Linked DNA regions of Ruficoccus amylovorans. The protein of the gene in region 1 interacts with the protein of each later gene in a pairwise test. Links are inferred from orthologs where the notes say so. Each region holds a gene or a part of one and is shown on either strand. Other genes may lie near its edges.

The links.
Region 2: the proteins of rlmB (region 1) and tsaE interact in binary tests that used the Escherichia coli proteins (3 or more experiments, as listed by UniProt). The link is inferred for Ruficoccus amylovorans from one-to-one orthologs.
Region 3: the proteins of rlmB (region 1) and H5P28_RS02575 interact in binary tests that used the Escherichia coli proteins (3 or more experiments, as listed by UniProt). The link is inferred for Ruficoccus amylovorans from one-to-one orthologs.

What each region holds. Positions count from the first base shown.
Region 1 is NZ_JACHVB010000063.1:135,915-138,981, reverse strand. What follows is about bases 64-2,979. They hold rlmB (23S rRNA (guanosine(2251)-2'-O)-methyltransferase RlmB), read left to right. Parts: upstream 64-1,191; coding sequence 1,192-1,767; downstream 1,768-2,979. Other genes in these bases: H5P28_RS18465 (TVP38/TMEM64 family protein), read left to right, coding at 2,816-2,979; H5P28_RS18470 (glycosyltransferase family 2 protein), read right to left, coding at 1,938-2,663; H5P28_RS18480 (beta-ketoacyl-[acyl-carrier-protein] synthase family protein), read left to right, coding at 64-1,062. In the rest of the region: more of H5P28_RS18480, read left to right, coding at 1-63; more of H5P28_RS18465, read left to right, coding at 2,980-3,067. UniProt on the Escherichia coli protein: Specifically methylates the ribose of guanosine 2251 in 23S rRNA.
Region 2 is NZ_JACHVB010000034.1:149,863-153,013, forward strand. The notes cover bases 93-3,092. They hold tsaE (tRNA (adenosine(37)-N6)-threonylcarbamoyltransferase complex ATPase subunit type 1 TsaE), read right to left. Parts: upstream 1,821-3,092; coding sequence 1,365-1,820; downstream 93-1,364. Other genes in these bases: H5P28_RS11180 (hypothetical protein), read left to right, coding at 93-1,130; H5P28_RS11190 (thiamine-phosphate kinase), read right to left, coding at 1,817-2,794; H5P28_RS11195 (CPBP family intramembrane glutamic endopeptidase), read right to left, coding at 2,791-3,092. Outside these bases: more of H5P28_RS11180, read left to right, coding at 1-92; more of H5P28_RS11195, read right to left, coding at 3,093-3,151. UniProt on the Escherichia coli protein: Required for the formation of a threonylcarbamoyl group on adenosine at position 37 (t(6)A37) in tRNAs that read codons beginning with adenine.
Region 3 is NZ_JACHVB010000012.1:350,531-353,558, forward strand. The notes cover bases 1-2,877. They hold H5P28_RS02575 (NAD(P)H-hydrate dehydratase), read left to right. Parts: upstream 1-609; coding sequence 610-2,145; downstream 2,146-2,877. Other genes in these bases: H5P28_RS02565 (pyridoxine 5'-phosphate synthase), read left to right, coding at 1-146; acpS (holo-ACP synthase), read left to right, coding at 143-556; dprA (DNA-processing protein DprA), read left to right, coding at 2,190-2,877. In the rest of the region: more of dprA, read left to right, coding at 2,878-3,028. UniProt on the Escherichia coli protein: Bifunctional enzyme that catalyzes the epimerization of the S- and R-forms of NAD(P)HX and the dehydration of the S-form of NAD(P)HX at the expense of ADP, which is converted to AMP.

The DNA.
Region 1 (3,067 bases):
GACTGGGTCTACCCCGAACGCTACGCTCTCAAGCGTGAGCAGCTCCGCAGCATGGCCCCGCACGTGCTCTACGCGCACTGCGCGCTGGTGCAGGCGGTGGAGGATGCCGGACTGACGCCGGAGGAGATTTCCAACCCGGAGACGGGGCTTTTTACATCCTCGGCCGGGTCCGTCCGCCTGCTCACCCACCACATGGAGCGGCTGAAAAAGGGCGGCCTGCGCCGCGCCAGCCCGATGGGAGTGGTCTCCTCGGTGACGGGTACGCTGTCTTTCAACCTCGTGGCCCTGCACAAGATCCTCGGCTCCTCCGGGGGCTTTGTCTCGGCCTGCGCCTCCTCCGGGCATGCGCTCGGCTACGCCTGGGACGAGATCGCCCTCGGGCGGCAGGAGCGTGTGATCGTCATCGGCGCGGAGGACGGCGACCTGGAGACGATCTTGCCCTTCGGGGCGATGCGCGCACTCAGCCCTGATGCCGAACCGCCCGGCTCGCGTCCCTTTGACAAGGCCCGCAACGGCTTCGTCGGTACCGGCGGGGCAACCGCCCTCGTGCTGGAATCCGAGGCCTGCGCCGCCGCCCGCAACGCCCCCGTCTATGCCCGTTTCAGCGGCTGGGGGCAGGCGTCCGACGGGTACAATGTCGCCATCTCGCATCCCGAGGGCGACGGCCTGGCCCGCGCGATGGAACTTGCCCTCAGGGCCACCGGCACGGCGGCTTCCGAGGTCGAGTACATCAACGCCCACGCCACCTCGACGCCGATTGGCGACACTTCCGAGATGAAGGCGATTCGCAAGGTCTTCGGCGCTGGCGGCCCGGCCCTTGCCAGCACCAAGGCCCTCACCGGCCACGGCCTGTCGCTGGCCAGCGCGATGGAGGCGGGCTTCACGGTCCTGGGGATGAAGGAAGGCTTCACGCCCGGCTCGGCCCACATCACCGACCTCGACCCCGAAGGTGAGGACTTGAACATCATCCGCGAAACCCTCGACAAGGGGCCCCGCGTCGCGATTTCCAACAGCAGCGGCTTTGGCGGTGCCAACGTCGTCACGGTCTTTAAATCGGCCTAGCCCGATTTTACAAATTCGTAGATTTAATCATTCGCAAATTCGTAAATCTACCAGTCAGTAGGCTCCGAAATACGCGAATGGATGAGCTTACGAATCTACACATCCTCAAATCTACGAATTTAAAAAAAGATGAGCAAACGCCGCTACGGCCAACATGGCCGCGACAACGCCCACGCCAGTGACCGCATCGCCATCGAACCGATGGACGAGAAGCAGTTCCTGGCCAAACTGCGCGAAACCGAAGATCCGTTCGTGCTGGTGATCGACGGCGTGCAGGACCCGCATAACCTCGGCGCCTGTCTGCGCAGCGCGGACGCCGCCGGGGTGGACTTCGTCATCGCCCCGCAGAAGCACACGGTCGGGCTGACCGAGACCGTCCGGCGCATCGCCTGCGGCGGGGCCGACAAGGTCCCCTACATCCAGGTGCAGAATCTCAACCGCACGCTTGAAAAGATGAAGGAAATCGGCCTGTGGATCGTCGGGACCGGCGACGAGGAGTCGCAACTCCTGTACGAGGTGGACATGAAAGGCCCGCTGGCCATCGTGCTCGGGCGCGAGGATCTCGGGGTGCGCAAGTCCATCGCCGACAAGTGCGACTTCCTGGTCAAAATCCCCATGTGCGGCCACGTTGATTGCCTCAACCTGTCCGTCGCCGCCGGGATCTGCCTGTTCGAGGCGGTCCGCCAGCGGCACAGCGCCGGTTGATCAAGGCCGATCGCCATCGGTTCACAACTTCGGATTCTTGTGTTTTAACCACAGAGAGCACAAAGGACACAGAGGCGATGCGCTAGCATCGAAAGTGCAGGCTATGCCTGCCGCGGGTGTGGGCTGCGTAAGTCCGCAATCATTATGCCGAGGGTTTGCAACTTAGGGCACTAGCTGCCGTAGCCGTAAAAGCGCCGGTGTTTGCGGAAGAGGTTGTATTTAAGGATGGCGTAGATGGCGCGGACACCGTCGCGCCAGCCGATCTTCTTCCCCTCGGAGTAGGTGCGACCGTCGTAGCTGATACCGACCTCGTAAATGATGCAGCCGGAGTGGGCGAGTTTGGCGGTGATCTCGGGCTCGAAACCAAAGCGGTCCTCCTCGATCTCGAACTGCTGGATAATGTCCCGGCGGCAAACCTTGTAGCAGGTTTCCATGTCGGTGAGGTTGATATTGGTGAACATGTTCGAGAGCATGGTCAGGAAGCGGTTGCCGAGCATGTGCCAGAAATAGACCACGCGGTGCGGGCCGCCGCCCAGGAAGCGCGAGCCAAAGACCACATCCGCCCCGCGGTGCAGGATGGGGGAAATGAGCGTGGGGTAGTCGCGCGGGTCATATTCGAGGTCGGCGTCCTGGATGATGACGATGTCTCCGGTGGCGGCGGCGATGCCGGTGCGCAGGGCCGCGCCCTTGCCGCGGTTGGCTTCGTGGTGGAGGAGCTTGTGGTAGGCGTCGGGTTGGGCGCGGAGAATGTCGAGCGTGCCGTCGGTCGAGCAGTCATCGACGACGATCAGCTCCAGATCGTGTTCTGAAAAGGCTGGGCTGTCCTGAACGCGTCGCAGGATTTTCAAGACCGTATCTTCTTCGTTATAGCAGGGGACAACAACGCTCAGGATCATACTGCGCCCAGTAAAAATAGGCGGTTGCCTTTTGGCAAGACGGGAGAGCCGGTTCCCCTTCTAAGCTGTGGAAGCGCACGCCACGCTTTTTCACGGTGTGATACCGGGTTTCGCGCTTGAAGGCCGTATTTTTTGCCGGATAATCCGTCCTTATGCATCGCTTTCTCGGACGGCATCTGGATGCCGCGGCAAAAGTCTCTCTGCATGCGCGCCAGCATTGGCGAACGTTGCTGGTGCGCGGGTTGATCATCACTGTGGCCATTGTGGGAGTCGTGTTGCTGGGGAAGTCGCTGGAGGCGGATATTCCGCAAATCGAGACCTGGATGCGCGATCAGGGCGCGTGGATGCCGGCCATCTTTTGTACGGTCTTTCTGCTGGCCTCGCTTTTCTGTCTGCCAGCGGAT
Region 2 (3,151 bases), on another replicon or contig:
TGGCCTTCGAGCGCTTCCAGCAGAAAATCGAGGCGGTGAAGGACCAGGAAGTGATCGACGCGTGGCTGAAGAAGATGTCGCACGTGGTCCGCTACAAGGTGGTCTCTCCCCGCGAGGGCGAGCCCGAGTACCTGGACGGAGCCGAAGCGGCCAAGCACTTCCTGTTGGCCAAGCGGCGCAGCGAGGTTATCCGCGAGTCCGAGCAGGTGCGCCTCTCGGGCAAGAGCGTGGATCTGCTTCCGGACGGACCGATTGCGCGTTCGATCAAGGCGGTGCTCGATCGCCAACTGCGTTTCCCGCTCGACACGGCGAACAACCTGCGCGGTCGCCTGCGCCGGATGAACTTCACCATCTACAAGCGCGGTTCCAAGGGCGTTTCCTACGTCTGCGCGGTCAAGCGCTCCTTCCGCGACAGTAACACGCGCTTCTCCGAGTCCTTGCAGGAACTGATCGATTTCATTGAGAACCACCAGAACATCAACGTTTCCACCCTGCCGGAAACTTTTCTGGGGATTACGTTGGAAAAGGGCGGCGAGCAGCCGCTGCCGCCGGAAAAGGCTCCAGCCATCGACAAGGTATCGGAGGAGGAAGCTGCCCGGATCGTCGAGGCCCACGAGAAAAACCGACTGGCCGAGCAGGAGGAATCCGGTGAGGCTGAGCAGGAGGAATCCGGTGAGGCTGAGCAGGAATCTGGCGACACCGCAGACAAAGCGTCAGAACCCGCCCCTGTCGTGCGGAAGCAAAGTCTCAGCGCCGAGGAAAAGCAGGTGCACCAGCTTTTTGCGGATTTGCGCTGGCTGGTGAGCGAGGGGTATGTGACCGAGTTTGGTGATGGAAAGCTTTTCGCCAATCCGCCGGTGGCCGTGGCTCCCAAGCCGTCTGCCTCGGAGGCTGCCGAGGCCGTCACTGCCGCAGCAGAAGATAGCGGTTCGCCCAAAGAGGGGTCCTCGACGTCCGAGAATCCTGACGCTTCAAAGACGGAGGAAGCTGCGCAGGCTGCCTCATCTGAGCCGGAAGCCGCCTCGGATGCCGGGCCTGCGGCTGAGGAAGTTCCTGCTGTGGCGGAAGCTACCGCCGAGGCTGCCCCTGAGGTGGTGGAACCGGAAGCATCGGAAAAGCCGAAGGAGTAACATCGCTTTCAAACGGTCTTGATAAAGCCAGGGCTCGAACAGGCAGGCCGGAAAGTGCGGCAAGTCTGTCCGGAGGCGTGGCCTTCCGCACTCCCTGTCCTTCCGGTTAAAAAAGTAATCGAATTTGACGGTTCCCGTTCTTGCGAAGAAACGAAGTTTCGTCTCAAAAGTTTTTGGGGAAGAGCGCGAGAGGGTGTTCTTTTTCAAAAACACCCTCTCGCATAATCCTCAAAGCTACCTGGAATCGCTTTCGAGTCGGATCAGGCGCTCGTTTTCGCCTTCGAAACTGAAGTGTAGCCGCCAGGCCCGGCGCAGCCATTCGGGTGAAAAGCGTTCCGGCCACTCGACGGCGAGCAGCCAGGGGGATTCCAGCAAGTCCTCCAGCATGAGGCCTTCGGCTTCGTCGGCCTGCTCCAGCCGGTAGGCGTCGAGGTGGACGAGCTGTCGCCGGCCCCGATAGAGGTTGTAAATGTTGTAGGTCGGGCTGGTGACGGGGCGGGTGATGCCTAGTCCGGTCGCCAGGCCGCTGATAAAGGTGGTTTTGCCGGTGCCGAGGTTGCCGTGCAGGGCGAGAACGGTGTCATCGGGCAGGCAATCGGCCAGTTCCTGACCAAGCTGGCGGGTCGCGTCGCTGCCGGAGGTGAGCACCCCCATGCGCAGCCGGTGGAGAAATGCCGCTTGCCCGCTCATTGTCCGCTCAAGTGCTGATAACCACCGCGGGGGAAGAGGATATTTCCGTTGGCGGCGTCGGTGAGATGGCCGTCGGTTTCGGGGCTGGCGTCGGCGAACTTGCCGATCAGGGTTAGAGGCAGGTCAAAATCGCGGCTCCAGGCTTCAAGGAGGGGGGAAAGGTCGGCCTGGCCGTCGAGGATGACGAGCAGTTCGTAGTCCTCGCCGTCGCAGCAGGCGTGGTAAAGCGGGCTTTGCCCGGAGCGTTCGGCCATGCGACCGGCGGCTTCGTCGAGCGGGACCGATGCGGTGTCGAGACGGGCGCAGGCCTGAGGCGGAAGCATAGCCGGGAGATCCTTGGCCAGGCCGTCCGTCAGGTCCATCATGGCCTTGACTTCGGGGCGGGCGGCCAGCCATTGGCCCTCGGTCAGGCGGGGGATGAAGGCGGCGTGCTTACCCAGCAGGCTACCGCCGAGATGCCCTGTGACCGCGACCCGGTCGCCGGGCTGCCCGCCGAGGCGCTGCACCGGGCGGGAAGCCTCGCCGTAGAGGGTGAGCGTGGCCGCGAAGGTGCGTCCTTCGGCTGAGCAGATATCGCCGCCCACGATGTGCGTTTTATAGGTCAGACTGGAGACTTTCAGGCCCTCGAAAAAGCGCTCCAGCCAGGTCATGGAGAGGTTGGCGGAGAGCATGAGGCCGAGCACGGCGGCGTGCGGACGCCCGCCCATGGCGGCAATGTCGGAGAGGTTGCGCTTGAGCAGCTTGGCGGCGACCTGCTCGGGCGGGAGGGAGTCGTCGAAGTGTTTGCCATAGACCACCGGGTCGATGGTCAGCAGTGGAGAGCCCTGCACGGCGGGAAGCACGGCGCAATCGTCGCCTATGCCCGCCGGCGGCGGGGGAGTGGCCCGCCCGAGCCAGTTGTGGATGCAACTGATGAGGGTGGTTTCGTTCAGGCTGCCGACACTTTGGGCCAGACTATGAGAGAAAGGAGTCATGCCGGAGAGGTTTGTACGATTTGGGGAGCGATCGAGATGAGCAGAAGCGTGTTCAGGTTAAAACAGGCGTGGAAGCAAATGGGGACCAGGATAGAGCCGGTGCGTTCGTAGGCGCGGCCCAGCAGCATGGCCAGTAGAAACAACGGCACAAACTGGAGCAGGTTAAGATGCATCAAGGCAAAGAAGAACGAGCTGCCTGTCAATGCCAGCAACGGGTGAAGCCGGCCTTTGAGGAAGCGGTACAGCGCCCCGCGGAAGACCAGTTCCTCGACCACGGGGGCAACGATCCCGGCCATGAGCACGACCAGCGCCCATTCTTCCCAGCCTTTGAGCGCGGTCAACTGCTCGACCAGCGGC
Region 3 (3,028 bases), on another replicon or contig:
ACTACGTTAACATCCGCATGGTGCGCGAACTGCCGCACCTGCACGAGATGAACATCGGCCACAGCATCATCAGCCGCGCGCTCTACACGGGGATCACCGAGGCCGTGCGCGAGATGAAGGCCCTCATGAACGGCGTGCTGCGATGAACATCCGGCTGGAGGAAGGCGGCTTCGTGCTCGGGGTTGGGACGGACCTGGTGGATGTCGAGCGCATCCGCGCTTCCCACCAGCGCCACGGCGAGCGCTTCCTCGACCGGGTTTTTACCGCCGTTGAGCAGGCCTACTGCCTCGACCACCGCAATCCGTATCCCCATCTGGCCGCCCGTTTCGCCGCCAAGGAGGCGCTCTCGAAGGCTTTCTCGACCGGCATCGGAGCGGAGTTCGCGTTCACCTCGCTCAGCGTCGAGCACGGGGAGCGCTCCCAGCCGCTGGCCCGTCTGGACGCTAAAGGGCAGGCCCTGCTGGAGGCCGTGGGCGGAACCAACGTCCTCCTTTCCCTGACTCATACCTCGACTCTGGCCCAGGCGTTCGTCCTCATCGTGCGACGTCCCGGTTGACCGACGTCTTTTTTCAAAAAAGCCATCCTCGAACTCCCGACCCCCGATCCGCCATGCCCATCGCCCATCCCATTCTCTCGACCGACGAATCCCTCGATTTCGAGCGCACGCTCTTGCCGGGGCGTGAGCAGCAATGGACGGCCATGAACAACGCCGGGCGTGCCGTGGGCCGGGCGGTGTTGCAGGACTTCGGCGAGCTGGCCGAGGTGCCCTCGCGCCTGCGTGTGCTCGCGCTGGTGGGCAAGGGACACAACGGCGGCGACGCGCTGCTGGCGGCGGACGAGATCCTCAAGCGCCACAGTGGGGCCGAGGTGCACCTGTTGCTGCGGGCCGATAAAAAGGAGCTGCGCAGCCTGACCCGCCGCGCCTTTGACGAGCTTTTGAAATCCTCCCGCGCCAGCCTCTGCAATGAGCTGACCTACCGGCAGGAAGCCTACGACATCGCGCTCGACGGGCTGCTCGGGATGCAGTTCCGTCCGCCACTGAAGTCCGATCTGGCCGATCTGCTGGCGGAGGTCAACGCCCGCCGGGGCATCCGCTTCCGCGCGGCGGTGGACCTGCCCAGCGGCCTCGGTGACGCGGACGCCTTTCAGGCGGACTTCACTTACGCCACCGGCATCGCCAAGAGCCCGCTTTTCGACCCAGCCCATGCGGACAAATGCGGTCGCATCCGCTACCTGGACATCGGGTTTTTCCAACTGCCCTACGAGGGGCCGCGCTCGTTCGCGGAGAACATCCTGCCCGACGCCGCCTTGCAGAGCCAGGGCGGGCTGCGCCCGCCGCGCTGCGACAAGCGCACCTTCGGCCACCTCTTTGTGCTCAGCGGCTCGCGCTCCTTTCCGGGGGCGCTGCTGATGAGCGTCAAGGCCGCGCTCAGCTCCGGCGTCGGCCTGCTCACGGCCTTCGCGCCCGAGTCGCTGGCCGCGCAGTACGCCGCCGCCGTGCCTGAGGCCATGTGGGTGCCCTGGCCGGAAACGCCCGAGGGCGGACTGGCCCTGGAGGGCTGGCACCTGCTGCGCGAACGTCTTTCCCGCGCCGACGCGGTGCTCTGTGGCTCCGGCATCGGCCGCGAACCGGAAACCCTGCAACTGGTCCGCGACCTGGTGCGCGAGGTCGAGCTGCCGCTGGTCATCGACGCCGATGCGCTCCAGCCGGAGACGGCGCTGGCCGCCGCCAGCCGCCCGGCCTCGGCGGGGGGCGTTGTGCTGACTCCGCACATGGGCGAATTTATGCGGCTGGCCGGGCGGCAGAGCGCGGAGTATTCGCGGGAGGCGCTGGTGGATTTTTGCCAAAAGCACCGCGTGGTCACGGCTCTGAAAGGCCCGCATACCCGCGTGTGCGACGGCTCGCAGGTCGCGCTCAGTACGCGGGGCGGACCGGTCCTGGCCCGGGGCGGCAGCGGCGACATGCTGGCGGGGTTGATGGGTGGCCTCGTCGCCCAGCAGCCGCGCGCGCCCTTCGAGCCGGCCTGCCGGGCGGTGCTCTGGCACGGCCTCGCCGCCGACCATCTCGCCCGTACCCGTGGCCAGATTGCCGTGCACACCACGGAGTTGCTGGAGCACTTCGGCCCGGCCCTGCGGGAGGCTTAGGGGCGGGTTGGTTTACTTTTTAACACTTTAGGACAACGCAACGGATGGACAAGGAACTGACGCCCACGCAGGCCACGCTCGTGCTCAACGGCCTCTCCGGCGTCGGCCCGGTCACGCTGCGTCGGCTGTTCGATCATTTTGGCGAAGATCCCAGGTCGGTGCTGGCGGCGGGCGTGTCGGCGCTGCGGCAGGTGCAGGGAGTGGGGCCGGAGATGGCATCCACGATTGCCAACTGGCGCTCGCATTTCGATCTGGCCAAAGAGGAGGAAAAACTGGCTCGCGGCGGGGTGAACTTTATCCATACGGGCAGCGTGGAGTACCCGCCGTTGCTGAAGGAAATCTACGACCCGCCCATCGGCCTCTACACCAAGGGGCCGCTGCGAGTAGGCCGCAAGACCGTGGCCATTGTCGGCAGCCGCCATACCACGCTCTACGGGCAGGGGGTGGCCCGCCGCCTCGCCGCCGACCTCGCCCGGCTGGGCATCTGCGTGGCCAGCGGGTTGGCCAGGGGGATCGACACCGCCGCCCATGAGGGTGCGCTGGAGGCCGGAGGGCCGACCGTGGCCGTGCTCGGTTGCGGGCTGGACATTATTTACCCGCCTGAAAACATCGACCTGTACCGCCGCCTGGAAAAATCCGGGGCGATTTTTTCCGAGTTCCGGCTCGGCACCCGCGCCACCAAGAGCACCTTTCCCATGCGCAACCGCCTGCTCTCGGGCATGAGCCTGGCGGTCATCGTGGTGGAGAGCGACGCCAGCGGCGGCAGCATGATTACCGCCCGCTTTGCCGCCGAGCAGAACCGGCAGGTCTTCGCCGTGCCGGGACGCATCGACCAGCCCTCCAGCCGCGGTTGCCACCAGTTGATCCGCGACGGGGCTACGTT